3 regions of the Qipengyuania psychrotolerans genome follow, and region 3 is predicted to be linked to each of the others. Evidence: predicted binding sites of a transcription regulator. Region 3 holds the regulator's gene; each other region holds the start of a gene.
What was found. Region 3 encodes LexA, which represses DNA repair genes until DNA is damaged. Its sites were predicted from a motif close to GTTCCNCNCTTGTTCT; they were not measured.
Positions count from the first base shown of each region.

Region 1 (9,692 bases), 180 kb from region 3:
GGTTGCTTAAGAACGATCATGTCGAAACGGCGATCATTTTCGCCAACCGCAAAACCACGGTGCGTGAGCTCAACAAGAGCCTGCAGCAACACGGTTTCTCGAGCAGCGAAATCCACGGTGACATGGATCAGTCGAGCCGCATCAAGGAGCTTGATCGGTTCAAGGCTGGCGAGGTGAATATCCTTGTCGCCAGTGACGTTGCCGCACGCGGTCTCGACGTTAAAGGCGTGAGCCACGTATTCAATTTCGACACGCCCTGGCATCCCGACGATTATGTGCACCGCATTGGCCGTACGGGCAGGGCAGGCGCCAAGGGCCGCGCATTTACATTCGTATCGAATGAGGACGCCGAAGCCATTGCAAACGTCGAAAAGCTGACCGGCAGCAAGATACCGGTGTTCGGAAAGAGCGACGTCCGCGTCGAACTGATCGATCCTGCGGCAAGCAAGAAGGACGCCAGCGAAAAGCCCGAGCGCAAAGCTAGGGGCGAGCGCAAGCCGCGCAAGCCGGTAGAAGAGTCCAAGGCGGAGGCCCAGTCGGTGTCCGAGGCCCCGTCAAAGTCCGAGGAAAAGTCGGAGCCCAGGCCCAAGCCAGCCAGGAAGGCCGCAGAAAAGGCGCAACCTCAGAAGGTGGAACGTCCGAAAAAGCCCCACAAGGGCGCTGCGAAAGGCGAATCCTCTGATCCGGGTGAATGGAACGGTCCTGTGCCCGGGTTCCTGGAAGTTTCGGCAGGTTGACTTAACAACTCTCTAACTACAATCTCGTAGTTACGGAGCCGTTATGGAAATTTTCGTACAGTCATTCAAAAGCACTTTCAGCCTGCTATTTTTGGCTGGACTATGCTTTGGAACGCTCGCTTTGGTGGTGAAGCGGACACAGATTATCCCGGCCATGGAACGTGGCCGCAAGGAATTCCTCACCAGTCTGGCGCTGATGATCATCAATTTGGCGATCCTTGCGCCGTTCTTTGCCTTGCCGAGCGGAGCGATCCGCGAGTTCCTTGGCATGAGCGAGCGTTTCGCCGGATTCTGGGCGAATGTTCCCGAACTGCTGACGCTGCTTGGTGCGTTCCTGGTCTATGATTTCGTTATTTACGTCAGGCACAGGCTGGAGCATTCACCAATGCTGTGGCGCATCCATGCGACACATCATGCCGATACGGCGCTCTCGTGGCTGACCGTTCAACGAAAACACCCGCTCAGCAAACTCCTCAGCGTTTGCGTCGATCTTTCGCTCTTGCTGCTGCTTGGCTTCCCGCAATGGTCGATCGGTGCTGCGGGCGTAGGCATAGCGTTCTGGGGCTTCTTTGTTCACTGCGATGTGCCATGGACGCTCGGCATATTTGGCCGGGTTTTCCTCTCGCCTGCAGCACACCGCCTACATCACATCCGTGATGAGGCGCTGATGGGCACAAACTTCGGAAATACTCTCACGCTGTGGGACAAGATGTTCGGTACATACTGTGATCCCAAGCCGTACATCGGATGCGAGACCGGGATCGAGGAAGGCACGCGGTCCATTGGCGGCGAATTGCTCCGTCCGTTCGAAAAGCGGTATTGGACGCGAAAACCGGCGAAGCCAGAAGAAGAAAGCGAAGCGGTCGCTTAATCGCCTGTCGGTTTGACGAAACTGTCGAGCACGCGTTTTTCGCCTGCCTGCTCGAACTCGATTGTCAGCTTGTTGCCTTCCTGATCGGTGACCACACCGTACCCGAACTTATCGTGAAAAACGCGCGCGCCAATGGCGATATCGGTTCGCGGTTTTGCTGCGAAACTTGCGGCGCTGCGACCGGTTTCGGCAAGCTTTTTCGGCGTCGCATCATAGCCGGTGGAGATTGCCCGCTGCCAGCCAGGACCGCGCGCAGTCGAACGATCGGGGCGATTTATGGAGACATGGGCGAAGGGATCGTCATTCTCGCTCCAATTCGCACGCCAAAGTGACGCGCCGCCCGACATCGTTGTTTCGCTCTCGATGAACTCGTCCGGCAATTCCTCGATGAACCGGCTCGGGATCGAGCTTGTCCACTGGCCGTAAATCCGCCTATTTGCCGCATGCAGGATCGTACATCGGCGCTTGGCGCGGGTAATGGCGACATAGGCCAGACGGCGCTCTTCTTCGAGGCTGGCAAGACCGCCCTCGTCAATCGAACGCTGGCTCGGGAAAACGCCTTCTTCCCACCCGGGCAGGAACACATGATTAAATTCGAGGCCCTTGGCAGCGTGCATCGTCATGATGGTGACCTTTTCGCCGTCGTTGGCGCGGTCGTTATCCATGACGAGGCCGACGTGCTCGAGAAACTCGCCCAGCGTTTCGTAGTCTTCCATCGCGCGGGCAAGCTCTGTGATATTCTCCAGCCGGCCAGCGCTTTCCGGGCTGCGGTCCTTCTGGAGCATTTCTTCATAGCCGCTTTCCGAGGCAACAATGCGGAGCAGTTCGGACGGCGTGATCTTGTCCACCTGCTCGCGCCAGTGAACGAACTGACCCAGCAAGCTGATCATCGTGTTGCGCGCCCGAGCGGGAAGCTCGTCGCTGTCAGCAAGGTCGAGAGAAGCGGCGGCCAGCGGTGACTGGGTTCGCCGGGCATGACGACGCATCGCTTCCAATGTCTTTGCGCCGAGCCCGCGCTTGGGCTGGTTGTAGATACGCTCAAACGCCAGATCGTCGGCTGGTTGCGAGATGACCCGCAGATAGGCCAGCATATCGCGGATTTCGGCACGCTCGTAGAAACGAAAACCGCCCACGATGCGGTAGTTCAGGCCGATCTGGATGAACCGGTCCTCGAATTCGCGGGTCTGGTACTGGGCGCGCACGAGGATCGCGACTTCATCCAGCGGGGCGCCTTCGGATTCCAGGCGTTCGATATCCTCGCCTACGCGGCGCGCTTCTTCCGGACCGTCCCAGATGCCGACGACCCGCACCTTCTCGCCAGCGGGAAGATCCGTCCACAGTGTCTTGCCCAGTCGCTCGCTATTGGCGTTGATCAGCCCGGATGCGGCTGCGAGGATTTGCGGTGTGGAGCGATAGTTCTGCTCCAGCTTGACTACCGCAGCGCCGGGAAAATCCTTCTCGAAGCGCAGGATGTTCGCCACTTCCGCGCCGCGCCATGAATAGATCGACTGGTCATCATCGCCTACGACGCAAATATTCTTGCGCTCCTGGGCGAGCAAGCGCAGCCAGAGATACTGGACTTGGTTGGTGTCCTGATATTCGTCGACCAGGATGTACTTGAAGCGCTGCTGATACTGGGTCAGCACGTCATGATGTTTGCGGAAGATGTTCAGAATGTGCAGCAACAGATCACCGAAGTCGCAGGCATTCAGGGCCTTCAGCCGGTCCTGGTACAGCTTGTAGAACTTGGTGCCGTGGCCGTTGGCGTAGGCCTCGTTCTCGATTGAATCGAGATCGCCGGGATTGAGCCCCCGGTTCTTCCAGCGATCGATCAGTCCGGCAAGTTGGCGCGCAGGCCAGCGTTTTTCATCCAGCTCCTGTTCTTGAATGATCTGCTTGAGCAGTCGAAGTTGATCATCGGTGTCGAGGATCGTGTAATTGCTCTGAAGCCCGACCAGCTCGGCATGGCGGCGCAGCATGCGGGCACCGATCGAATGGAATGTGCCAAGCCACGGCATTCCTTCTACGGCATCGCCTATATGACGCCCCACGCGTTCGCGCATTTCGCGGGCAGCCTTGTTGGTGAAGGTCACGCAGAGGATTTCGGAAGGCCAGGCACGCCGTGTGGCGATAAGGTGCGCCAGACGTGCAGTCAGCGCCGCTGTCTTGCCAGTACCTGCTCCGGCCAGCATCAGCACTGGCCCTTCAGTCGTCAACACAGCTTCGCGCTGAGGCGCGTTTAGCATGGCCGCATAAGGCGGAATCGTGCCGGTCTCGGCCACTTCGCTGGGTTCTGGGAGATCAGGCATCTTCACAGAACAGCTAGGGAACGATACCCTGTAGCACAAGTGCGCTGATGCCCCTTTCGGAACAAGAAGGCGGGGTTCCGCGTAGTGTTTGCAATGTCGAAACGAGGAGAAGCCCTTTGAAAATTCTCATTTTAGCCAGCGCCGCGGCGCTTGCATTCACCGCTACACCCGCATTTGCCGATCATCATATGGAAGGCGAGATGTCTGAATATGTGCTGAGCGCTGACCAGCAGGTTATGTACGACGGTTGGCCAGAAGAACGCCGTATGACCTATGATGCATGGCCCGCAGGCGCCCAGGATTACTATTGGACGCTCGATCCCGCACAGGCGACAGGCTGGTGGGTCCTGACTGACGAACAGCGCGTGCGCATCTATGAGATGACACCGGACCAGCGTGCGAGCGCGTGGACTGCAATCGCTGCCCAGATGGGCAATGCGAATGAGACTGCGGTTGCTGCCCGTACGTCTGCGTCTGCTTCGGCAGGCCCGCGTTTTGTAAGCAGCGAAGTGGTTCAGACCACGCCTGCAAACCGGAACGCCGGCGGCGAACTTCCGATCTGTTCGTCCGATGAAGAAGATAACTGCATCAACGCGTGGGAAGCTGGAAAACGCGGCCCCGGCGTCAATCGTCCGCTCGAATACTGGCCGGGTCGTCCCGCCAGCGAAATCGACGAGCCGCTTCCGGCGACACGCGGCGACTGATTTTATTACAGCATGAGTCCCGCCAATATTAGTGGCGGCGACGCTTGGAGGGGGGCGGAGTTGCCATGGCGATCCTGCCCCTTTCTTCGTCCTGAAACCAGCAGCAACGCGCCATTCGTCAGGTGGCTGTCACGGGCAAGGCTGCCGTATCGACCGCCAACGAAGCCCGAGCCAGAGGTTCGTTAATCTTCCGGCGGCGAATTTTCCGCTTCGGTGCTTAGCTTCATGAAACTGATCCTGGCCTTGCCGACGCGGCGGTCGTCGATAATCTCCAGACCTTTCACCGACACTTTCTCGTAATGCGCAGTTTCGAGCGCGATCAGAGTAGCAGGGCCAATCCATCCAAGCCGCTTCATCCGGTCGAGGGCGACCATGCCTGCGCCGGATTCGTACGGAGGGTCCAGCAGGATCAAGTCATGCTCGCCCTTCGCTGGTCCCAGGCTCATTACTGATCCCTGCTGAACTGTTGCACGCTTGTGGGCATCGAGTGCGCTGACATTGGCGCGGATCGTTTTGACCGCATCGGCTTCCTGCTCGACGAACAGGCAATGCGCGGCACCGCGGGACAGAGCCTCGAGCCCAAGGGCGCCTGAACCGGCAAACAGGTCCACTACAGACAGGTCTTCGAAACTGCCCAAGCGGCTATTCAGAATATTGAACAGGGTTTCGCGGGTGCGATCGGCTGTTGGCCTGGTGACATCACCCTTGGGCGCAGCAAGTTTTCGGCCGCGCCAGTCGCCTGCGATAATTCTCATTTCTTGGCCGTCTTCAGCTGTTTGGCATACCGCTCGACTTCTGCGGGCTGGATTTCGGTCGCTTGGCCGCGGGGCAGGTCGTCAAGTTCGAACGGACCGTAACCTACGCGCATCAGGCGGTTCACCTGCAATCCGAGATGTTCAAGCACTTTGCGAATTTCGCGGTTCTTGCCTTCGGTGATTGTCATCTGGATCCACCGGTTCTTGCCCGAACCGCGCTCAAGATCAGCTTCGATCCGGCCATAGCGTATGCCATCGACTTCAATGCCTTCGATGAGCTTGTCGAGCATTGCCTGGGTCACATCACCAAACGCACGGGCGCGGTAAGTGCGCGGTACGCCAGTAGATGGCAATTCCATCGCCCGCTTGAGTTCGCCGTCGTTGGTAAGGAGAAGCAGGCCTTCGGTGTTGAAGTCCAGTCGGCCTACCGGCATCACGCGGCCTGCATCTTTCGGCAAAGCGTTGCGCAGCGCCGCATAGATCGTTGGTCGCCCCTTGGGGTCGTATTCGGCGGTGATCAGGCCGGATGGCTTGTGGAATGCAAAGAGCCGCGTAGCTTCGGCGGGGCCAACAGGTTTACCGTCCACGGATACGCCGCGCAGGCTCATCAGTTTGATGGCAGGGGTATCGAGCACTTTGCCATCGAGCGAAATGCGCCCGTCAGCGATCATGCGCTCGATCTCTCGGCGGCTGGCAACACCAGCACGCGCGAGCAGCTTGGCGATACGGTCGCCTTCTTCGGGTAATCGGTTGTCGGACATAGCGTGCGCGATTAGGCCTTCAGCCTGCAGCGCGCAAGGCTTCCTCTACAGTCTCATGATAACGCCTGATACCGCCCTCCATGGTGCCAAGGGTCAGTTCGGGCACTGCGCCGGTCTCCAGCCCTTGTTGCCCAAGCTCGGCCGCACGGAAATCTTCGCCTGCAAAGACACCGCCATCCAGCAGCGCCCAGCTGCGTTCCCAGTGATCGCGTGCCTTGTCGGTGCCGGGCGGTTCAGGGATGAGCATGAAGTCTTCGACGAGGGTTCGATTATGGGCCTGCGGCATCATCACCATGACGTTGATATAATCTGGGCTGGGGATGATCAGCGCGCCGGGAAGCAATTGATAGGCGAAGGTAATGACCCGGCGCATCTGGTCCATATCGCTCAGGTCCACGCCCTCCATTTCCTCTAGCCTGCCAACAGCACTGCGGGCGTGAGATCCGATCATGTCCCCGCTGGTGACGCCGTCCTTGAAGAAGGGGCCGATCGTCTGGGCGTGTAGGCGCGTTACGTGGTAGCTTTCGAGGAAAGCATCCATGATGAGCTTCCAGTTACCGTTGACCTCGTGGGTCTTGCGGCGAAACAGCAAATGCTCGCCCATGCCAAGCGCGTCGAAGTCCTCACCCACTTCTTCCGCCAGCGAGAAATCGGCTGTGTCCTCGTGCGGGCAGAACCAGATCAGTCCGCCGGTTTCTTTAGACGGTAGTTCGACAAGCCCCATGGCCCCCTTGTCCAAGTCGGGAAACGTGTCGGGTCTGGGCAGGGCGAGCAAGCGCCCGTCAACCGAATAGGTCCAGGCATGATAGGGGCACACCAGCTTTTTGGTGCACTGTGTGTCGCTGCCTTCCACAAGCCGGGTTCCGCGGTGGCGGCACACGTTGAGAAACACGTGCGCATTGCCTTGCGCGTCCCGGGTGATCAGCAGGGGCCGCCCCGTTCCATCGTGCGGCACCGCCATTTCGTTGTCGGGAAGCAGCGCGCTGGGGCATAAGATTTGCGGCAGACGGTCATAGATTGCCGCTTTTTCAAGGACCCAGTAGTCCGGATCGGTATAAACGCGGGCAGGAACCGTCGTCTGTCCCAAGCTGTCCCGCTTTTTATTTTGCGCAATATTCTGCGCCAACCGCAGCATTCCGTCGGTTGGTCGCCGACCAGCTGCCAAAGTGTTCGGAACGCCCATCGGTCCTGTTCCTTTCTCTCTCTACGGCAGCTAGTGTCGCAAAAAATAGACCATAACGGAAGGACGTTAGGGAATGGCCGAAGCGGTTGCCGACGCAAAGAAGGAAAAAATTTCGACCTGGCGCGCCCTCGGCCTGGCCCTGACAAACAAGAAAACCGGCTTCATGGCGTTGTTCGGTTTCGCCCAGGGCCTGCCTCCTGCGCTCTTCCTCGGCACGCTTTATGCCTGGCTGAGCGAGGCTGAAGTTGATCTGGAAACGATGGGCGTATTCTCGCTCGTCGGCTTGGCTTATGCCTTCCAGTTCCTGTGGTCGCCGTTGCTGGATAAGGTCGATATCCCGGGGCTGCGCCGACTGGGAAAGCGCAAGCAATGGATTGCGCCGATGCAGCTGATCGTCGGCATTGCGCTGCTGATCATGAGTTTTCTCGATCCGGGGAGCGCACTCGGCTGGTTCAGCCTGCTTGCGGCAATCGGCGCCTTCGCCAGCGCGACGCAGGATATTGCGATCAACGCCTGGCGCATCGACGTTGCCGACGAGACTGCCACGCTCGATATTCTGTCCACCATTACCCAGATGGGGTTCCGCCTCGCTGCGCTGATTGGCGGGGCGCTTGGCCTCATCATCGCAGAGCGAATCGGCTGGCCGCAGACCTATCTGATCATGGGCGCGATCATGCTGAGCATCGGCATCGCCAGCCTGTTCGCACCTGACGCCAGCGTCGCGAAACGCTCGGCCGCGACTGTTGCCGCCAACGAGGACGAGGTCGCCGAACTCTACAACGCCGGCGAAGTGACCGAAAAGGTCCGTAATCGTGCGCTGCTGGCCGTTGGTTTGCTGTGGGGCTGGGCGATCGCAACCGTCGTTGTTTTCATGGTCCGATCGATGACCGCAACCCCGGAAACCCGGCCCGATGTGACCGAGTTCACGACCACCTTCGGCCCGCTGATTGTCATCGCAACCGTAGTCCTGCCGGCGTTTATCGCGGCGTGGATTGCCAAGCAGAAACGCGAAGGGACGAATATCATCGTCTCGGCCCCCGGTGTGGGCGCGGGGCACAAGGTGAAGTTTACCGACCACCTTTACCGCGCACTTGTCTTGCCGCTTGTTGAATTCGTCGGACGAATGGGCTGGTCGCTCGTTCTCATCCTGTCGCTGGTGCTGACCTATCGCATTTGCGATTCAATCTGGGGCGTTTTCGCCTATCCCTTCTATCTTGGGGAATTGAACTATACCGGCGATCAGGTCGCCTTCGCGTCCAAGTTCTTCGGCGTATTCGCCATCCTCCTCGGCCTGGCTCTGGGCGGCTGGATCATCACGCAATTCGGGCGCATGTTCACGCTGACGCTCGGCGCGGTTCTCGCCGCAGCGACCAATCTGCTCTACGCCGATCTCGCCATTGGCGGCGAGCTGATGCAGGCAGGCAGCGACGCCATCGGCTTCACTGCACTGGTGAACTTCATCGCCGGGGCATTCCAGATGTCGGAGATTGATGGCCTCGCGCGTCTTACATTCACGATCTTCTGGGAAAACCTTGCGATCGGTATCGCAGGCGCCGCCTATATCGCCTGGCTGTCGAGCATCGTCGCAAAGAAATACGCAGCGGTGCAATATGCTTTGCTGGCTTCTCTTACGCTGCTGGTCGGGACACTGGGCCGCGGCGCACTTGGCCAGATGATCGAGGAGCGCGGGTATTATTTCGTGTTCATTTTCACCACCTTGATCGGCATCATCGCCGTATTCCTGTGCTTGGCTGAATGGTACCGCGAAAGCCGGGGCAAAAAGGCGGCGGGTATCGTGGCCCTGGAGCTGGGGGAAAGTGCCGCATAATTTTACAATTTTGACCGGGCGAAGTTAGCCAATTGAAAACCCTTCTCTGAGAAGAAGGTGCAATGAGCGAGTCCGCTGCAAATTTCGATGATGAAAAACGCCGCGACTATTTGCGCCTGAATTTGGGCGTGATTGCTCGTGTCGAGACCCTCGAAGGGCGGAAAAAGGTCGAAATTCTCGATCTTTCACAAGGCGGCGCGCGCATCCGCCTGCTGGTTGACGCAGAGCCGTTCAAGGAATGCGTATTGTGCTGGTTGTCGTTTGATTCCTACGCCCGTGTCGGCCGCCGGAATGGCAACGAACTCGCACTGGTGTTCGATTTTCCGCTGCGTCCAGGGGTCATCAAGCAAACCCGCAACCAGGCACCGGGCATTTGGCGCAATGACAGCGTTTACCAGGGCGCTATCGCCCGCGATTTTGTGCAGGGCACGTACAACACCTAATCCGGCAATTCGTCGTTCAGTCGCAGGACCTCGCCCGCGAGATAGAGCGAGCCTGTGATAAGAACCAGGAGACCGTCATCGGGCAGGGCCTTCAGGGCCGC
Region 1 is NZ_CP081297.1:1,386,247-1,395,938, reverse strand. It holds gene K3166_RS06875 (DEAD/DEAH box helicase) at 1-737, shown strand, start outside; gene K3166_RS06870 (sterol desaturase family protein) at 781-1,608, shown strand; gene K3166_RS06865 (ATP-dependent helicase) at 1,605-3,917, opposite strand; gene K3166_RS06860 (hypothetical protein) at 4,034-4,621, shown strand; gene rsmD (16S rRNA (guanine(966)-N(2))-methyltransferase RsmD) at 4,804-5,376, opposite strand; gene K3166_RS06850 (pseudouridine synthase) at 5,373-6,137, opposite strand; gene K3166_RS06845 (aromatic ring-hydroxylating oxygenase subunit alpha) at 6,157-7,224, opposite strand; gene K3166_RS06840 (AmpG family muropeptide MFS transporter) at 7,394-9,148, shown strand; gene K3166_RS06835 (PilZ domain-containing protein) at 9,211-9,591, shown strand; gene K3166_RS06830 (bifunctional folylpolyglutamate synthase/dihydrofolate synthase) at 9,588-9,692, opposite strand, start outside.
Region 1: K3166_RS06865 (ATP-dependent helicase) is a predicted target of LexA. The motif match lies at 3,924-3,939, and genes of this name have one in related genera.

Region 2 (9,692 bases), 420 kb from region 3:
AAGGCAAGCGCAACGCGGCTGACTTCGCGATCTGGCGCAAGACGCCCGAGGGTGAGACGCGGCAGATGGAATGGGATTCGCCGTGGGGCAAGGGCGCGCCCGGCTGGCACTTGGAATGCTCCGTCATGGGCGAAGCGCTGCTGGGCTTCCCCTTCGACATCCACACCGGCGGCATCGACCACCGCGAGATCCACCATCCGAACGAAATCGCGCAGAACCAGGCCTATTGCTGCACCAATGGCCTCGACAACGCCGAGAACAGCGGCGCGCGCATCTGGATGCACAACAACTTCCTCGTCGAGCGCAGCGGCAAAATGTCGAAGAGCTCAGGCGAATTCCTCCGCCTGCAATTGCTGGTCGACAAGGGCTACCACCCGCTTGCCTACCGGATGATGTGCCTGCAGGCGCACTACCGCAGTGAGCTTGAGTTTAGCTGGGAAGGTCTGCTTGCCGCACTCACGCGGCTCAAGCGGATCGTCATGCAGGTCGAGCGGCTGAACGACGCCATCCCGGGCGCTCCTTCCCACCAGAAATTTGCGCCCATGCGCGATAAGTTTGCGGCCGCAATCGCCGACGACCTCAATACGTCTGTAGCGCTGGTTGCGCTTGAAGAGGCACTGGCAGTCAAGAAGGTGGATGCTGGCGTAAAACGTGCCGTGATCGAGGACATGGACCGGGTGCTCGGCTTGGACCTGTTCGAGCTGACCCGCGAAGCCCTGCGCATCCGTCCTGTCTCCGCCGAGATCACCGAAGCCGAAATCGAAGCCGAACTGATCCGCCGAAAGGATGCGAAGGTCGCCAAAGATTACGCAACCAGCGACGCCATCCGCGAAACGCTGGCCGCCAAGGGCGTCGAGGTCATGGATGGCGATTCGCTCGGCTGGGAGTGGAAGCTGGGCTGAGTTGCGGTTAGGGACTTAATCGCAAGAGGAGAGTCCCCGTATGACCAAAGCCGTGATGTCCGCCCTGATTCGCCCGTTGGTGGAGCCGCGCCTGCCTGACTGGGTCGAGCCGCTGTGGTTCATGACCAAGGAGCAGGCGCTGGAAATGGCGCCGGAGGCCGAGATTGGCTGGTTCGATCTCAACGAAAAAGAACCGATGATGGAGATTGCGCAAGCAGCGACCAATCTCAAATGGCTCAACTCGATTTATGCGGGCCTCGATTTCATGCCGCTGGACCTGCTGGCCGAACGCGGCACCGTGGTGACCAACGGTGTCGGTATCAACGCCATCACGATTGCCGAATACGTCGTCATGCTGATGCTGGCCCATGCCAAGGGCTATCGCGAGGTCGTGAAGGCGCAAGAGCGGCACGAGTGGTTGCTGGACAGTCCCGGCAAGCGCGAATTGTCGGGCGAGCGCGTGTTACTGCTCGGTCTCGGGGCGATCGGTGCCTTGGTCAAGTCGCGACTCGAAGCCTTCGACATGACCGTTGTGCCGGTCCGGCGTTCGGGCGGGGAAGGCACGCTGCGGCCCGGCGAATGGCGCGAGAAGCTCGGCGAATTCGACTGGGTAGTGTTGGCCGTCCCCTCGACCGACGAGACCAAGGGCATGATCGGTGCTGCGGAACTGGCGGCGATGCGGCCCAATGCGGTGCTCGTGAATATCGCGCGCGGCGACGTGGTGGATCAGGACGCTTTGGTCGAGGCGCTCCAAGCCAAGTCGATCGAAGCCGCGCTGCTGGACGTTACCGATCCCGAACCGCTGCCGGAAGATCATCCATTGTGGGATATCGAGAATGCGCAGGTAACGATGCACCTGTCGGGCCGCGCGCAAACCAAGATGTTCCAGCGCAGCGCCGACAGGTTCATCGAGAACCTCGAGAAATGGCACAAGGGTGAGAGTGTCCAGCCGCAAATGGATCTTGCCGCAGGCTACTAGCTACGCGTCCTCCAGCAGCAGCAATTCGCAGTGCACGACCAATCGCGGATCGGGCAGGATGCGGTGGTCCACTTCACTGACCCCTGCATCGGCAACGAGCTGGCCTGCAATCGCAAACTCGTGATCGGGCAGGGCGGCAATAAACACTTCTCCTGCTTCGACGGCTTCCTCGCCGGCAAACAGCAGGGACACACTATGCCGCGTGCCGGCAAAAGTGATGCTCGCCCAAGCTTTCTCTGTGTGGGAAAGCACTTGCCCGCGGTGATCGCACAACGTCAGCAATGCATCACGTAGCCGATCGGAGGAAGTGCGCCTCACGCGTGGTCTGCGTGCCTGGCGGGCGGGGGGCGTGCACTCAACCGACATGCACCAACTCCTTGTCGCCTTCTCCGCGCGCAGCTTCGAAGCCCATCATGAAACCGCGAATGCGCGCCTCGGTGGCGGTGCGCGGTTCGCGGCCCATGCGCAGGTCCAGCACGAAGCGCGGGTCGTGAGCGGCAAGACGGCCGAATTTCGTCGGCGGCATTTCGTGTGTCCGGAGGAATTTCTCGACGGATCGGATCAACATGGTTCGGTGCTCCCCAAATGGTTGTGCGCAATGGCGAATCGCTCGCCGTGTTCCCTATGTGTTCCTGCCGAAATCCTACTTGTCTAGGAAAAATCCTATGCTATAGGAATTTTCTCTCATCACTGCTCTAGGGAGCCGCAGATTTGCGTTGATGACGAAGGTTGGAAAGGAATGGCCGATGGCGAAAACAATCAGCGAAGACCGCGCCCGGCTGGTTCAGTTGACAGACGAAAATCGCACCAGCCTTTCTGCGCTGTCGTCGATGTTGGGCCGTAATCCCAGTTACTTGCAGCAGTTCGTGCGCAAGGGAAGTCCGCGGCGGCTGGAGGAAAAGGACCGCCGCCGTCTCGCCGAATTCTTCGGGGTGAACGAGGTCGAACTGGGAGCTGATCCTGATATCGGCCGTCCGCGCGAATCGGAGGATTTCCTGGCCGTGCCCCGCCTTGCTCTGGACGCTTCGGCGGGGCCGGGTGCCGTTTCAGCCGAGGAAATTTCCTTCGACAGCTTCCGCTTTTCGCGGCGCTGGCTGCGGGAGATGGGTTTGGACGGGGCAAGGCTATCCGCGATCCGTGTCGAAGGTGACAGTATGGAGCCGCTTTTGCGCAGCGGTGACGAGATTTTCGTCGACCGCAACAAGCGCGCGGGCGAGGGTATCCATGTGGTCCGCATCGGCGACGCACTTCATGTGAAGCAGGTTCAGGCCAGCGCGCCGGGGCGCATCAAATTGATCAGCGCGAACGACGCTTATGCGCCGATCGAACTCGGCGGCGAGGAGGTCGAAATCATCGGGCGGGTCGTCTGGAAGGGTGGGAGAATTTAATCCCGACTTCCTTCAAGATGGCGGCGTGACGTAATCGTCCGATTTCAGGGTCATCATGTAATCAGCGATGTCCTCGATATCCGCTTCGTCGAGGTCGACATCCATCTGCATCGGGTAATTGTGCGCATCCGACAGGAATGCGACCAGCGTGTCGTGGGTCAGGCCCGGACTATTGGCGACGTCTGCAAAACCGGGTGCCTCAGGGTTTGGCGAGACGGCGTTGCCGGTCAAGGCGTGACAATCTCCGCAAATGGCGGTGACATAGACGGGAATGGCTTCTGCGCTGGCTGAAACCGGAACTGCATCCTGAGCAGGTTCTGCCGAGTAGGTTTGGCAAGCGGTCAGCGAAATTGCGGCTGCAACGGTCACTCCGAAAAGCTTCATCGTCTTCCTCCCATTTTCGGCAGCATAGCATCTCTGCGCAAATGCTGCTTGTTTTCGATCAACAACCCGACCATTTTCTCATCAATGACAAATTCCGACCAGACACCCGCCACCCCTCCCATGAAAGCCGGAATTGTCCCGGTCACGCCCCTGCAGCAGAATTGCTCGCTCATCTGGTGCACGAAGACCAACAAGGGTGCGCTGATTGATCCCGGGGGTGATCTCGACAAGTTGAAAGCGGCGGTTGCGAAATCCGGGGTCGAACTGGAAAAAATCCTCATCACCCACGGACATATGGATCACTGCGGCGAGGCGGGCGTGTTGGCGAAAGAGCTCGGCCTGCCAATCGAAGGTCCGCACGAAGCCGATCGGTTCTGGATCAGCCGGCTTGAGGAAGACGGCGCGCGCTATGGCATGAACAGCAAGGTGTTCGAGCCGGACCGCTGGCTGGAAGATGGCGACACCGTCACAGTTGGTGAGCTGACACTGGAGGTCATCCATTGCCCAGGTCACACACCGGGGCACGTGGCCTTCTTCAATCGTGAAAGCAAATTCGCCATTGTCGGCGATGTGCTGTTCCAGGGCAGCATCGGCCGCACCGATTTCCCGATGGGTAACCACCAGGACTTGATCGACGCGATTACCCAGAAGCTTTGGCCGCTTGGCGATGATGTGACGTTCATCCCGGGGCATGGCCCGACCAGCACATTCGGCCGGGAACGCAAGACCAACGCCTTTGTCAGCGATGCTGCTCTGGCATGATTGCCCGGGCCGAAAATCTTCCCGGCCCGAGAAAAACCTCTAGATCATCCGCATCGCGATGAGCGTTGCCACAACGGCGAGGCCCAGCAGCGTGAGCATGGTGATGAGGGTGCCGATCATGCGCGGCTTGGTCCCCGTTTCGGCGTCCATGCCGATGCCATGGGCCACACGGCCAAGCATATAGACACCCGCTACCCATGCCAGCCACGGTTGGCCTTTTCCCGAAATCTCGATTGCCGCGATCAGCACCAGGACGAATGGTGTATTCTCAACAAAATTGAGCTGCGCGCGCATCCTGCGCGTGAGCGGACCGCCGCCGTCATCGCCGTGGATTGTCTTCGTCGTGCCGCGCATCTGGCCGACACGGACAGCCAGCCATAGGTTGATGAGTGCAGCTGCCGCCGCCGCGGTCAGTGTAACCGGTAGAAAAATGCCCATGCGGTCCCTCCCTTGTGATTTTTTATCGCGAACCCCATGTTTGGCTATAGGCAAGGGCCGCATCATGCAATGCGGTTGACGGTGTTCACGCACAACGCTTGCGCAGCCGGGAAAATTCGGTATACGCGCGCCTTCACCGTCATGGTCGGGAAGTTTCGGGTTTATGCGCACTTGTGCGTTGCCCGACCTTCCACTAGGGCGGCCACCGAAATTAATTGAAATTGTTTGAGGAACAGGTGCCGCTATGGCCGTCCCCAAGAGAAAAGTATCGCCCCACCGCCGCGGCAACCGCCGTTCGCATGATTCGCTCAAGGTCGAGGCTCATCACGAGTGCTCGAACTGCGGCGAACTCAAGCGTCCGCACAACCTTTGCTCGCATTGCGGCTACTACAACGGGCGTGAAGTAATCGCCGTCGGTCTTTAAGACCGTCATCAGCAGCCGGAGATCGTCATGAGTTTGCCGCGTATCGCTATTGACGCGATGGGCGGCGACGAAGGCGTGCGCACCATGATTGATGGTGCCGCAATGGCTCGGCGCCGCCATGACCGGTTCCAGTTCCTGCTGGTCGGCGACGAAACGCGAATCAAAGCCGCGCTCGCCGATCATCCGGGCATGTCGGGCGCGTCCGAAATCCTGCACTGCGAAGATGTGGTCGAAGGCGACGAAAAGCCTTCGCGCGCAATTCGCCGTGCCAAGACCACCAGCATGGGCCTTGCGGTCGATGCCGTGAAGCGCGGCGAAGCCGGCGCGGCAGTGTCCGCTGGCAATACCGGCGCGCTTATGGCGATGAGCAAGCTTGCCTTGCGCACCATGCCCGGGGTCGATCGTCCTGCCCTTGCGGCATTGCTACCGACGCTCGGCGAAAATGACGTCATCATGCTCGACCTCGGTGCGAACCGGGATTGCGATGCCCGCAACCTTGTCCAGTTTGCGATCATGGGTGCAGCCTACTCGCGCATCGTGACAGGGCTTGAACGGCCGCGCACGCGCCTGCTGAATATCGGCACCGAAGAAAACAAGGGGACCGAGGACATCCAGAACGCCGCAGAGACCCTGCGGGCCGCGACCGGATTGTCCATGGAATTCGAAGGTTATGTCGAAGCTGACAAGATCAACCGCGGTGATTGCGATGTGGTCGTGCACGACGGTTTTTCCGGCAATATTGCCCTGAAGGCGATCGAGGGTACTGCGCGGTTCGTCACCGACTTGTTGCGCCGCGCTTTCACCAGTTCGGTCCGTTCGAAAGTCGGATTCCTGGTGTCACGTCCCGCGACAGAATTGCTCAAGCATCACCTTGACCCCAACAATCACAATGGCGCCGTCTTCCTTGGCCTGAACGGTGTGGTGGTGAAGAGCCATGGCAGCGCCGATGCGCGCGGTGTGGCGAATGCTGTCGAGGTTGCGGCACGGCTGCTTGAGGATGATATCACCAACCGTATCGCCAGGGATCTGCGCGAAGTGAACACTGAAGGCTTCAACGCGAAATGATTCGCGCAGTGGTCACCGGCAGCGGGAGCGCTCTACCCGTCAATTGCGTGACCAATGCCGATTTGGCCGACCGAGTCGATACCAGCGACGAATGGATCGTTGAACGCACCGGTATCCGACAGCGCCATATCGCTGGTGAAAACGAAACCACTTCCACTCTGGCGACCGAAGCTGCGCGGCGTGCGCTCGAGGATGCGGGTGTCGATGCGAGCGAGATCGGACTGATTATTCTCGCGACCGCTACGCCTGATTTTACCTTCCCTGCCACCGCAACGCAGGTCCAGCATGCGCTTGGCTGCGGCGGTGGAGTCGCGTTTGACGTTCAGGCCGTATGCTCCGGCTTTCTATATGCCCTCGGTACTGCCGATTCGCTGCTGCGTACCGGCATGGCGAAAAAGGCGCTTGTCATTGGCGCGGAAACTTTCAGCCGCATTCTCGACTGGGAAGACCGTACGACTTGCGTTCTGTTCGGTGATGGCGCCGGAGCGGTGGTCCTTGAAGCGCGCGACGTCGCGGATAATGGGCCGGGCATTCTGGCTACGAAATTGCACGCCGACGGTGCTCACCGCGAATTGCTTTATGTGGATGGCGGGCCATCGACGACGGGACAAGTAGGCAAGCTTCGCATGAAAGGCCGGGAGGTTTTCCGCCATGCTGTAGTGAACTTGGCCGACGTGCTCAAAGAGGTGCTGGTGCAGGCTAATGTCGAGGTCGATATGATCGACTGGGTCGTTCCGCATCAGGCAAATGCACGCATCCTCGATGCGACTGCTCGCAAGCTCAATCTCGATCCTTCCAAGGTCATCGTGACCGTGGATCAACATGCGAACACCTCGGCGGCATCTGTGCCCCTGGCGCTCGACGTCGCACGGCGCGATGGCCGGATAAAAGCTGGCGACCTGGTGATGTTCGAAGCGATGGGCGGCGGCTTTACATGGGGCGCTGCGCTCGCCCGAATGTAAACTTTTTCAACAATTGATACACTCGGTTGTTAAATCCCTCCAAATACAGTACGTTGCCGATTCTCGAATACACCCAGGGTCGCTTCTGGGGAGAGGTAAATGGATATGATGCGCTCGGTGGGAACCTTGACCCGCGCTGATCTGGCGGAAACTATCAATCGGAAAATTGGCCTCAGCAGGTCAGAATCCCTCGATTTGGTTGAGCAGGTGCTCGCCAAGATGTCGGATGCCCTTGTGCGCGGCGAAAACGTCAAGATCTCTGGTTTTGGCAGCTTCGTATTGCGCGACAAGAAGGAGCGGATTGGCCGCAATCCGAAAACCGGCGTCGAAGTGCCGATCACACCGCGCCGCGTGATGACTTTCCGGGCAAGCCAACTCCTGAAAGATCGCGTCTCGAACGGATAGCTGCTAAGGGGTCGCCATGGCAGAATTCGACGATCACAAAGATGACGGTGCTTTGCGCACCATCGGCGAAGTAGCACGGGCGACTGGCATCAAGACGCACGTCCTGCGGTATTGGGAACAGCAATTCCCCAGCCTGAAACCGCTCAAGCGCAGCGGTGGGCGTCGCTATTATCGGCCGGAAGACGTTAAATTGGTCGAACAGATTGATCGTCTGGTCAACCGGGATGGCTACACTCTGAAGGGCGCGAAAGCTGCCCTTCGCGGCACCCCTGACCCGCAGGCCGCGGCACAAGCGATTGACCTGCCGGAGAGCGGCGATGCAGACATCCTGTCACGCCTGAAGGCAATTCGCGATGATCTGAAAGCTGCGCTTGCGGCTTAGCTGGCTGTTCAATCCGACGGGATAAGCGTCAGTTCGGTCTGGCGGCCATCGAGAAAGCGTACTCGCTCGCCGTCGAAATAAGCATCTTCCTCGGACCGGAAATCGACCCGCTGTCCTCCCCATTCCGGTACTTGGCTGTAATTCGTCAGCTCTATCGACCAGGTCGTGCCTGCGCGTACCGGATATTCTCCGCGGGAATCGCCGTTCTGGTTGTCCCAGAAGCCGATAGGCGACCCGGCACCATGACCATGAAACCCGATGGGATGCGAATAGATGGAAGGATCAAGGCCATCCTTGACCGCAGCAGCCCGCGCATTGGCGAGAATCTCATTCCCGCTGGCACCGGCTTTGAACGATTCCAGCAGATAATCCTGCACACGGTTGGTCGCGGAGAGCCCTGCGACAAGCCCTGCCGGTGCTTCCGTTTCACCAGGACGCAGGACATAGGCCAGGTGCTGCGTATCAGTGTTGAGCCGAAGATAGGTGATCCCGAAATCGGTCCACAGCAGATCCCCCGGTTCAATCACGGTATCGGAGTAGATTATACCCTCCGTGCCCTGACGCTGGATGCCGACGGAGGGATGAAACCATGCCCGCAGACCCAGACTGGCCAGCTTTTCGCGGTACCACCATCTCACATCGTGAGTTGTCGTTACACCCGGAGTGATGACCTTGTTCGAGAATGCTTCGGCGATGAGTGCATGCGCAGTGCGCACGATGCCCGGATAGATTTCCAGTTCCAGAGGGGTGCGAGTTTCAAGCCAGCGGACTGACAATGTCTCGCCGGAAATGATCCGGTCCTGAAATTCCTGAGGCAGCGCGTCTGTAATTCCGCGGAACTGGCTCAGCGTCATGCCATCGCCGAAGGCGGTATTTTCAGAGAAATTGATGGCAATATTCTCCGGGTTACGCTCGGAGATAATTTGCGCAACAGCATTCCACTGATCAGGCTGCGTCTCCGGGTCCCAGGCCGATTCGAACAGACCGCCAAGCCCGTACCGGCTGACAGTAAGCCGCTCGAGCGGCTTGCCATCACCGGGATCGTGAAAGATCAGAATGGTGCGCCGGCGGGCATGCATGTTCTCGGCGTTGAGCATTGTCGCGATGACCGGCTCTTCGAAATATTCGCGCGCCATCAGCAGCCACATCGAGACGCCTTCTTCGCGCATGATGCGCGGGATAACGGTTTCCAGCCGTTCCTCGAGGATGCGATCGACCAATGCGGCCCTGTCCCGCATGCTGAGTATTTCGGGCAATGCGGGATCGGTCTGTTCGGCATCGCTCATGGCGATGATTGGCGGGAGGATGGCGCCCGCATTGGATGGAACCGCATAGGACGCGAAAGTTGCCGCGAGACACATCACTACCCACCGTGCCGGCGAGAAGCCTCCCTTGATTGTCACCCGGCTCATACCCCTATTCTGCCGCCAGCAATTCCTCGGCACCGCCAAGGTCTACACTTACGAGGCGGCTGATACCCTTTTCGATCATGGTCACGCCAAACAGGCGGTGCATCCTGCTCATGGTCACGGCATTGTGGGTGACGATGAGATAACGCGTGTTGGTTTCGCGAACCATTGCATCAAGCAAATCGCAAAAAC
Region 2 is NZ_CP081297.1:789,606-799,297, forward strand. It holds gene cysS (cysteine--tRNA ligase) at 1-902, shown strand, start outside; gene K3166_RS03890 (D-2-hydroxyacid dehydrogenase) at 943-1,881, shown strand; gene K3166_RS03895 (hypothetical protein) at 1,882-2,133, opposite strand; gene K3166_RS03900 (hypothetical protein) at 2,237-2,449, opposite strand; gene K3166_RS03905 (S24 family peptidase) at 2,628-3,269, shown strand; gene K3166_RS03910 (c-type cytochrome) at 3,282-3,653, opposite strand; gene K3166_RS03915 (MBL fold metallo-hydrolase) at 3,774-4,415, shown strand; gene K3166_RS03920 (MAPEG family protein) at 4,455-4,853, opposite strand; gene rpmF (50S ribosomal protein L32) at 5,098-5,277, shown strand; gene plsX (phosphate acyltransferase PlsX) at 5,305-6,342, shown strand; gene K3166_RS03935 (beta-ketoacyl-ACP synthase III) at 6,339-7,304, shown strand; gene K3166_RS03940 (integration host factor subunit alpha) at 7,410-7,709, shown strand; gene K3166_RS03945 (MerR family transcriptional regulator) at 7,726-8,091, shown strand; gene K3166_RS03950 (M24 family metallopeptidase) at 8,100-9,503, opposite strand; gene K3166_RS03955 (AAA family ATPase) at 9,508-9,692, opposite strand, start outside.
Region 2: K3166_RS03905 (S24 family peptidase) is a predicted target of LexA. The motif match lies at 2,499-2,514, and genes of this name have one in related genera.

Region 3 (9,692 bases):
AATACCGGGGCATGGTGGAGCGTGCGAAAGAGTACATCACCGCTGGAGACATATTCCAGGTGGTCTTGTCGCAGCGCTTCACGGCCCCGTTCACCCTGCCCCCGATGGCGCTCTACAGGTCGCTTCGAAGGGTGAACCCTTCACCGTTCCTATACTTCCTCGATTTGCCGGGATTCGCGGTTGTTGGCTCAAGCCCCGAAATTCTGGTGAGGGTCCGCGATAACGAGGTAACCATTCGCCCGATTGCCGGCACCCGCAGGCGCGGCGCAAACGCTGCTGAGGATCGCGCGGCGGAAGAATCGCTGCTCGCTGATCCGAAAGAGCGGGCCGAACACCTTATGCTGTTGGATCTGGGCCGAAATGATGTCGGACGCGTGGCGCAAAGCGGCACGGTGACTGTGACAGACAGCTTCAAGGTCGAACGCTACAGTCATGTGATGCACATTGTCAGCAATGTAACCGGCCAGCTTTCACCCGATCATGACGCGATTGATGCGTTGTTTGCCGGGTTCCCGGCGGGGACAGTCAGCGGAGCGCCCAAGGTGCGTGCATGCGAGATTATCGCCGAACTCGAGACTGCGAAACGCGGTCCCTACGCTGGCGGTGTCGGATACTTCTCGCCCGATGGTTCGCTAGACAGCTGCATCGTGCTCAGAACAGCGGTTGTGAAAGACGGAATAATGCATGTTCAGGCCGGTGCAGGGATAGTCGCCGACAGCGATCCGGATTATGAGCAGCAGGAATGCGAGGCCAAGGCCGGAGCATTATTTGCAGCCGCCAAAGAAGCGGTAAGAATCGCCAAGGAACCCGGTTTCGGACAATGAAATACCTTCTGGTCGCATTACCATTGATGATCCTGTCCGCATGCGAACCACCGCAGGGCGGAGAGCCTGTTACGCGGACGCGAATTGACGGTCAGGCTGAGGCAACCCCCAGCCCTACGCCAAGCGAAACCCCCTTGGTCGCAAGCCAGGTGGAAAGCGCCTGCCGCTCGATCATTTTCGAGGATACTTCGCTAACTCACTGTCTTGCCGTGCCTTCAAGGCACCGCATCCGAATGGCGCTCGCCAGCGACGAAGGCGTAACTTACCGCAGCCTCTCGGCCTACTCGCGCTCGCGTGATCCTGTGGAAATGGCTTTTGCAATGAATGCAGGAATGTACGACGAGGAAGGCCAGCCAATCGGCTACTTCGTCGTGAATTCCGAGCGATTGAAGGCACTCAATACGAATGACGGGGAAGGCAACTTCCACCTGAAGCCCAACGGCGTGTTTTTCGGCACGGGCGACTCTTGGGAAATCAGGACCACCGAAGATTTCCTGGCAAATGTCAGCGATCGTCCCGAATTCGGCACACAGTCCGGACCGATGCTCGTGATTGACGGAAAGATTCATCCGGAAATCAGTCAGGATGGCCCCTCCCGGCTGGTGCGGAACGGTGTCGGTATCGATGACCGCGGACGGGCGCACTTTGTCATTTCCAATGCCCCGATCTCGTTTGGAAAGCTTGCCCGTTTCTATCGTGACGAGCTGAAAGTGTCAGACGCTCTTTATCTTGACGGGAATGTTTCAGGGCTATGGAACCCGGCAACCGACCGGCTCGATACCGGCGCTCCAATTGGCCCGATTGTGGCCGTCGAAAGAAAGGTCTCTGACGATGAGTGACACGCGGCGAAATCTGTATCCCGAGATCGAACCATACGAGACGGGGATGCTGGACGTCGGTGAAGGTCACTCGCTCTATTACGAACGCGTAGGGACACCGGGGGCGAAGCCTGCTGTGTTCCTTCATGGCGGCCCTGGCGGAGGGATGAGCCCCTCACATCGCCGGCAGTGGGATCCCGAACTTTACGACGTTCTGCTTTTCGACCAGCGCGGCTGCGGTAAATCGCTCCCATTTGCAGAGATCGAGAACAACGACACATGGCGCATCGTGGCCGATATCGAACGCTTGCGCGAAATGTGCGGCCACGAGAAATGGCAGGCATTCGGCGGCAGTTGGGGATCGACACTCGCCCTCGCCTACGCCCAAAAGCATCCGGAACGTGTGAGCGAACTCGTACTGCGCGGTGTGTTCCTCGCGCGCGCCAAGGAAAAACAATGGCTCTATAGTTACGGCGCAAGTGAGATCATGGCCGAGGCATGGGACGATTTTATCAGCGTCATACCGGAGTGCGAACGGGGCAACCTAGTGGAAGCATTCCACACGAGGCTTACCAGCGATGACGAGGAAACCCGTCTGACGGCAGCGAAAGCATGGTCTATCTGGGAGGGCCAGGTCGCAACTTTGCTGCCTGATACCGACCTGCTCGACAGCTTCGCGGATGCGTCGAAAGCCGTGCCATTCGCCCGCATCTGCGCGCGCTATTTCCTGAATGATTTCTATCTCGAAGAAGCCCAGTTGCTCGCCGATGTCGACAAGCTTGAAGGCATTCCGGGCATCATTGTCCAGGGGCGTCACGACATATGTACTCCGCCAACCAGTGCGTGGGCGCTCAAGAAAGCGTGGCCCGAAGCAGGGCTGTGGATCGTTCACGATGCCGGTCACAGCGCCAGCGAACCGGGCATTATCGATGGGCTTGTCAGAGCGACTGACAAACTGGCCGGCAAGCAGGTTTGACGTCGCGACTGGTTTTGATTGCTTGAAACCGATCACGCGCAGCGCCATTGACGCCATACATGACCGACAGCCGGACAATCTTCGTCGTAGACAACTACGATAGCTTCACTTTCAACCTCGTCCATTACCTGATGGAACTGGGCGCGGAGGTGAAAGTGGTCCGCAATGATGCGGTTACCGCCGCAGAGGCCATTGCCGCCAATGCTGATGGCTACCTCATTTCACCTGGACCCTGCACGCCAAACGAAGCCGGCATGAGCCTCGATCTGGTTGCAGCTTGCGCCGAAGCAGGGAAGCCCCTCCTCGGGGTGTGCCTTGGCCACCAGGCCATCGGTCAACACTTCGGCGGGCGCGTTGTGCGCGGCGGCTTGATGCATGGCAAAACCAGTGACGTCACCCACAACGGCAGCGGCGTCTTTGCAGGTTTGCCATCACCCTATCTCGCTACCCGTTATCACTCGCTCGTTGTTGAAGACATTCCCGACTGCCTCGAGATCAACGCACAAAGCGAGACCCCCGGCCTTGATGGTTCGAGCGTCATGGGGTTCCGCCACAAAACCCTTCCTATTCATGGCGTACAGTTCCACCCGGAAAGTATCGCGACCGAGCATGGTCACGCCTTGCTCGCCAATTTCCTCCACATTTGCGGCATTGAGGCCCAGGTTCCAGCATGAAGCAACTACCCGCAGCCGACATCCACCTCGATGCTGAAAAGGCAGAAGAAGTCTTTGGCTGGATCCTGGACGGTGAAACTTCCGATGATGAGATTGCCCGCTTCCTGGTAGATATGTCAGCCCGAAGCGAAACGGCTGAGGAAATCGCTGGCGCCGCCCGCGCTCTCCGAGCCCGCCTGATCCCGATCAACGCGCCAGATGGCACGGTCGATTGTTGCGGGACCGGCGGCGACGGCCACCATACACTCAATGTTTCAACCGCCGTTAGCCTTGTTGTCGCGGCCTGCGGGGTAAGTGTCGCCAAGCACGGTAACCGTGCTGCTAGCTCGAAATCGGGCGCTGCGGACACCCTTGAAGCCTTGGGTCTCGACATGGAGGCGGCGGGAAGAACGGCGGAGAAGACACTGGCAGAGCTGGGAATTTGCTTCCTGTTCGCCAAGAACCATCACCCTGCGATGGGCCGCATCCAACCGATCCGCCAAAAACTGGGGGTCCGGACCATTTTCAATCTGATGGGTCCGCTTTCCAATCCGGCAGGCGTAAAGCGCCAGCTGATCGGCATCGCTCGCCCAGCCTATGTACCCATCTATGCGAAGGCCAAGGCGATGCTCGGTACGGAGCGCACTTTTATCGCTTCGGGCGACGAAGGTCTCGACGAATTGTCTCTCGCGGGCGGCAACGAACTCGCTGATGTCTCTGGCAACGATTTCGAAATGCGCCGCGTGCTCGCGGTTCAGGCAAACTTGCCGCACGCACCGGTCGAAGCCATTCGCGGCGGTGATCCGGTGCATAACGCGAAAGCGCTCGAGGCTCTGTTGCTAGGCACACCGGGACCCTACCGCGACGCAGTGCTGTTCAATGCAGCTGCGACCCTGATTGTAGCGGGACGTACCGAAGACTGGACAGAAGCCGCCGAAACTGGCGCAGAAGCACTCGATAGCGGGAGGGCGAAAGAGCTCCTCGCAAACTGGATCGAGATGGCGCAGTGAATAAACTCGAGGAAATTTGTGCCACCAAGCGCGATGAAGTGGCTGCGCGCAAAACCAAGGCAAGTCTCTCGCAGCTTGATCTGGGTTCGCGCAATATCGATGCGCCCAGAGGCTTCCGCAATGCCCTTGAGGAAGCGCAAAAGAGCGGCTTTGGTCTGATCGCCGAGATCAAGAAAGCCTCCCCTTCCAAAGGCCTCATTCGTGAACACTTTGACCCCGCCGATCACGCGAAGGCGTATGAACGCGGCGGTGCGGCATGCCTGTCGGTTCTCACAGACGCTCCGTATTTCCAGGGCCATGAAAGCTATCTGATCGAAGCGAGGGCAGCTTGCACTTTGCCGGTTCTTCGCAAGGACTTCATGGTTGACCCGTGGCAAGTTTCAGAAGCGCGATCCATTGGTGCCGATGCGATCCTGATTATCGTCGCTGCGCTTGAAGATGGAGTCATGCATGAGATCGAAGCCGCTGCCGTCGAGCGCGGAATGGACGTGCTGGTCGAGGTTCACGATGCCGAAGAACTGGAGCGCGCCGCACGCCTTCAGTCACGACTGATCGGCATTAATAACCGCAACCTGAAGACCTTCGAAACTGACTTGGGTATCACTGAAGCACTTGCTCCGCTCGCCCCGGCAGGGTCGCTCATTGTTGGCGAAAGCGGCATTTTCACGAATGATGACTGCAACCGTCTTTCGCGTGCAGGAGTGAATACATTTCTCGTCGGAGAAAGCCTGATGCGGCAGGCCGACGTTGAACTGGCGACCCGCACTCTTCTTTCCCCAGGTTCTGACAGCTCATTATGACACGCCTGACGCATCTTGATGAAAGCGGTGCCGCAAGGATGGTGGATGTTTCTACAAAGCCTGAGACCGAGCGCAGTGCAACCGCCGAAGGGCGCATCGTGATGTCACAAGAGGCGCTTGAGGCACTTTCATCCGGTGGAAATCCAAAAGGCGATGCAGTCGCGGCCGCTCGTATTGCCGGCATTCTGGCGGCCAAGCGGACCGGCGAACTCATTCCGCTTTGTCACCCACTGGGGCTCGATTCGATGGTCGTCGATATCGAGATTGAAGAGCGAGCCATTCGCGTCCAGGCCACTGCCAGACTGGTCGGCAAAACCGGGATCGAGATGGAAGCGCTCACTGCCGTTTCGGTAGCACTGTTGACGCTCTACGATATGGGCAAAGCTATCGATAAAGGGATGCGTATCGAGGGTATTCGGCTCTTGGAAAAGGTCGGAGGCAAGTCAGGACACTGGCGAGCACAGGACTGAAACGGGAACACCTGTTCCGTTCCATTGCCCAGAAATGGCTGAATTGCTTGACTTTGAAAAAATGGTTGCCTAATTGTTCCACATTCGTTCGCATTAAGTGAACTGGAACCAGGGAGTGACCTGATGCTGACCGCAAAGCAGCACGAATTAATTCGGTTCATCCAGCAGAAGCTGGAAGATACCGGCATTTCGCCTTCTTTCGAAGAAATGAAAGAAGCGCTTGATTTGAAGAGCAAGTCTGGCGTGCACCGCCTGATTTCCGCGCTTGAAGAACGCGGCTTCATCCGGCGGCTTCCCAATCGGGCTCGGGCGCTTGAAGTGATCAAGTTGCCAGAAGATGCGGTCACGCTGCCAGCCTCCGCTCAACCGGCAAAGGTGTCATCAGCAAATGATACCATTGTCGCCGCGCACGCCGCTAAAGCGATTGCGCCGCGAGCGGCAAATGACATTATCGACGTCCCATTGCATGGCAGGATTGCGGCCGGTGCACCGATTGAAGCCATCGAAGGCCAGTCCAGCATGCCAGTACCTGCGGCCCTGCTTGGCCCGGGCGATCACTATGCGCTCGAAGTTTCAGGTGATTCCATGATCGAAGCGGGAATTTTCGACGGTGATTTTGCGCTAGTGCAGCGCACCGAAACTGCCCGGGATGGTGAAATTGTGGTCGCACTGGTCGACAATGAGGAAGCGACCCTCAAGTACCTCCGCAAAGAGGGTCCGATGGTCCGCCTCGACCCCGCCAATGGCGCATACGAACCTCAGGTTTACGAAGCGAGCCGAGTGCAGGTCCAAGGTAAGCTGGCTGGACTGCTGCGTCGCTACCATTGATCTGAGATACTTGAATTGAAATGGGGCGCTTGCTGATGCGGGCGCCCTTTTTTTCAATATTTTTCGGCGTCCGTTTTCCACCAGCCATGTTGCCCCTGAGCCGATGCAACGGTGTCGATCCGTTCGTCTGCCAGGTACACAGATGTACCGCCATTCTCTGCTACGAAGCGGCCGTCGATCTTCGCCCATTTGGGCTTGCAACTTCTCGGCAGCCACCGATCTGCAATGACAAGATCAGACAGCTCGCACGCAGCGGCTAACTGGCGCTCATCAATCCTCTGACGGTTGAGGGCGACAAGAATCGACCAGTCCCGTTCCCCTCTGCTGAGCCCGATGGAGCAAAAATCTGCGCTGCACCGCGCGCCGGGATATTCCTCTATGGGCATGGCCTCGGCCTCGCTCCCTGCCAGTTCGACAATGTTGGTTCTCGAATAAGAGCCCGGCGCACCGCGCAGAACGAAGAGATGCCCGTCCTGATTTGTAATTCCGACATTGCGCCCATCACGTGTGATAAGCAGATCCGGGACGGGGCTAAGCACCAATGCAATTGTGCCAATTGCCGCTGGAACAAGGCCCAACAAGCGCGCCCTGCCCCTCCACAAGGCAAGCCACAGCCCTCCCCCAACGAACAGAGAGATTATCCCTAGCCCCATATGCGGCACGAGCTTGACAGCTCCAGGCTGTGACGATGTGAAATGCGCCATCGCAATGAGAATTTCGAGCGATTTGCCTGCGAGCCACCAGAACGGCGCGCCCGCTCCGACAAGGTCGAAAAATAGCGCGAGCGCAATCAGTGGCATCGACAAGAACGTGACCAATGGAATTGCGAAAACATTCGCAAATGCGCCGTAGAGACCAGAACGATGGAAATGGAATAACACGATAGGTGTGAGGGCTATCTCGATCACCAAGCCGGTAATGAACAACATCAGAACGCGCCTGGACATCACTCTCGTCCAGCCTTCCTCACGGGGCGCCAGGAAATCCCTCACTGGCTGTGAATTATGGAGCGCTACGATTGCAATGACCGCAGAAAAACTCATCTGGAAACTTGGGCCAACGAGAGATTCTGGCCATAGCACCAAGACGGCCCCCGCTGCTACGGCCACCATTCGCAGGGACAAAGGCTCACGTCCCAGGGCTAGCGCGCCCAGAACCAGAACGGCCCCGATGCAACTTCTTACGGTGGGAACCTGAGCGCCGGTAAGGAGCGTATAGGCGATGCCCACACCCGCGGCAGCGGCAGCGGCCAGCAATGGCAGCCTGGCGCGCAGGGCCAGCCAAGGCCACAAGGCAAGCAGCTTGATAGCCAGAAAATATGCCGCTGCGATTACCGCGCTTACGTGCAATCCGCTGATTGAGAGAAGATGGGTCAAGCCGGCATCCCGCATGGCCTCTTCATCGGCCTTCGCAATTCCTCCGCGGTCTCCGGTTGCAAATGCAGCCGCGATGGTTCCCGGTGCTCCGCTTAGTCGCGATCGGACATGCGCAGAAAGATCACGTTGTTTTCCGGCCAGCCAGCCATCATTGGCTTCTGCAGGCTCGGTCACTCGCACCTCGCCGACTAACGAACCGGTAGCCGCGAAACCTTTGAACCATGCATCCCGCGCGAAATCATAAGCGCCGGGGAGCAGGGGCGGAGATGGCGGCATCAGGCGCGCTCGCAGTTCTACCCTCGCGCCTTCGCGAAGTTCGGGCATGTCATGGTCGTTTGGGACATTCACCCTCACACGGATCGCTCGCCCTGCTTCGGCGTCCCGCGCGGCAAGGACAAGCCGAACCCTATCTTCCGAAGGCTGTTCCGTGCGCTCGAGTATACGTGCATCGAGCTTCATAAGCATCGGCCGGGATATCGGCTCTGCTCCGACCATCTCCGATCGCACCCACACGGTGGTCAGTCCTAGTGCGAATGCCAATCCAAGCGCACCGACAGCAAGCCGTAAGTGCTGCCGACCCTCCGCGCCGCGCCAGATCGCATGAGAAAACACGGCGGCAGCCAAAGCAATCACCAAGCCGGCAATCCATTGCCACGGCATCGCGAGCAAGAACCACGCACCGATTCCAGCGGCAAACGCCACGGCGAGCCAAGGCCCCCTATCGAACCCGGATTGGACCAGAAACTTCTCTGTATGATCGCCCGTTCTGGACAATATGGCGCGCATGCGCCAATGGCGCTGCACTGCAGCATCGGCGGGGCCGTCAGGCGCGCCAAATGGTACCATCGGCGTCCCGTCATTCGCCATGGAAGTCTCTGAAAGGAAAGCAAAGAGAATGGCAAGCGAAACCGGGAAAACAACACCCGCTGGACAGGTCGTTACTCGATTTGCACCCTCGCCGACCGGTTTCCTTCACATTGGTGGAGCGCGCACCGCGCTTTTCAATTGGCTATTTGCCCGCCATTATGGCGGCAAGGCACTGCTACGCATCGAAGACACCGACAAAAAGCGCAGCACGCAGGAAGCCATCGACAAGATCCTTGAAGGTCTCGACTGGCTTGGCCTCGATTATGACGAACCGCCAGTATTTCAATCCGACCGCGCAGCTCGCCACAGCGAAGTGGCCTACAAGCTTCTGGAGGCAGGACATGCCTACAAGTGCTATGCGACATCTGAAGAGCTCGAACAGATGCGCGCCGAACAGCGCGCCAACAAGCAGCCCATGCGGTATGACCGCCGGTGGAGAGAGCGCGATCCCGCCGACGCGCCCGAAGGTGCTCCATTCGTCATTCGTCTAAAGGTACCTGAACACGGTGAGATGACCATCGACGATGCCGTCCAGGGCAGCGTTACCGTCAAGAACGCCGAAATTGACGATTACATCCTGCTGCGCGCCGACGGCACACCAACGTATATGCTGGCGGTCGTTGTCGACGATCACGATATGGGTGTGACCCACATCATCCGGGGCGACGATCATCTCAACAATGCCTTTCGCCAGATGCCCGTAATACGGGCAATGAACGAGATCGAAGGGGGTTGGCCCGATCCGGTCTATGTCCATGTTCCGCTGATCCATGGATCGGACGGAGCGAAATTGTCAAAACGTCACGGCGCGATCGGAGTGGAAGCTTACCGCGACGAAGAAGGCATCCTTCCTGAAGCCCTGTTCAATTACCTGCTTCGGCTTGGCTGGGCCCACGGTGACCGCGAAGAGATCACCCGTGACGAGGCGATCAAGCTGTTCGACCTCGACGGGGTCGGGAAAAGTCCTTCTCGCTTCGACATCAAGAAGCTGTTGAATCTCAACGCACACTATATCCGCGAGGCCGATGATGCCCGACTTGCTTCGCTGGTTGCTGCGGAAATTGGCGATG
Region 3 is NZ_CP081297.1:1,207,515-1,217,206, reverse strand. It holds gene trpE (anthranilate synthase component I) at 1-824, shown strand, start outside; gene K3166_RS05960 (phosphodiester glycosidase family protein) at 821-1,663, shown strand; gene pip (prolyl aminopeptidase) at 1,656-2,618, shown strand; gene K3166_RS05950 (anthranilate synthase component II) at 2,678-3,292, shown strand; gene trpD (anthranilate phosphoribosyltransferase) at 3,289-4,281, shown strand; gene trpC (indole-3-glycerol phosphate synthase TrpC) at 4,278-5,081, shown strand; gene moaC (cyclic pyranopterin monophosphate synthase MoaC) at 5,078-5,551, shown strand; gene lexA (transcriptional repressor LexA) at 5,675-6,379, shown strand; gene K3166_RS05925 (ComEC/Rec2 family competence protein) at 6,433-8,622, opposite strand; gene gltX (glutamate--tRNA ligase) at 8,651-9,692, shown strand, end outside.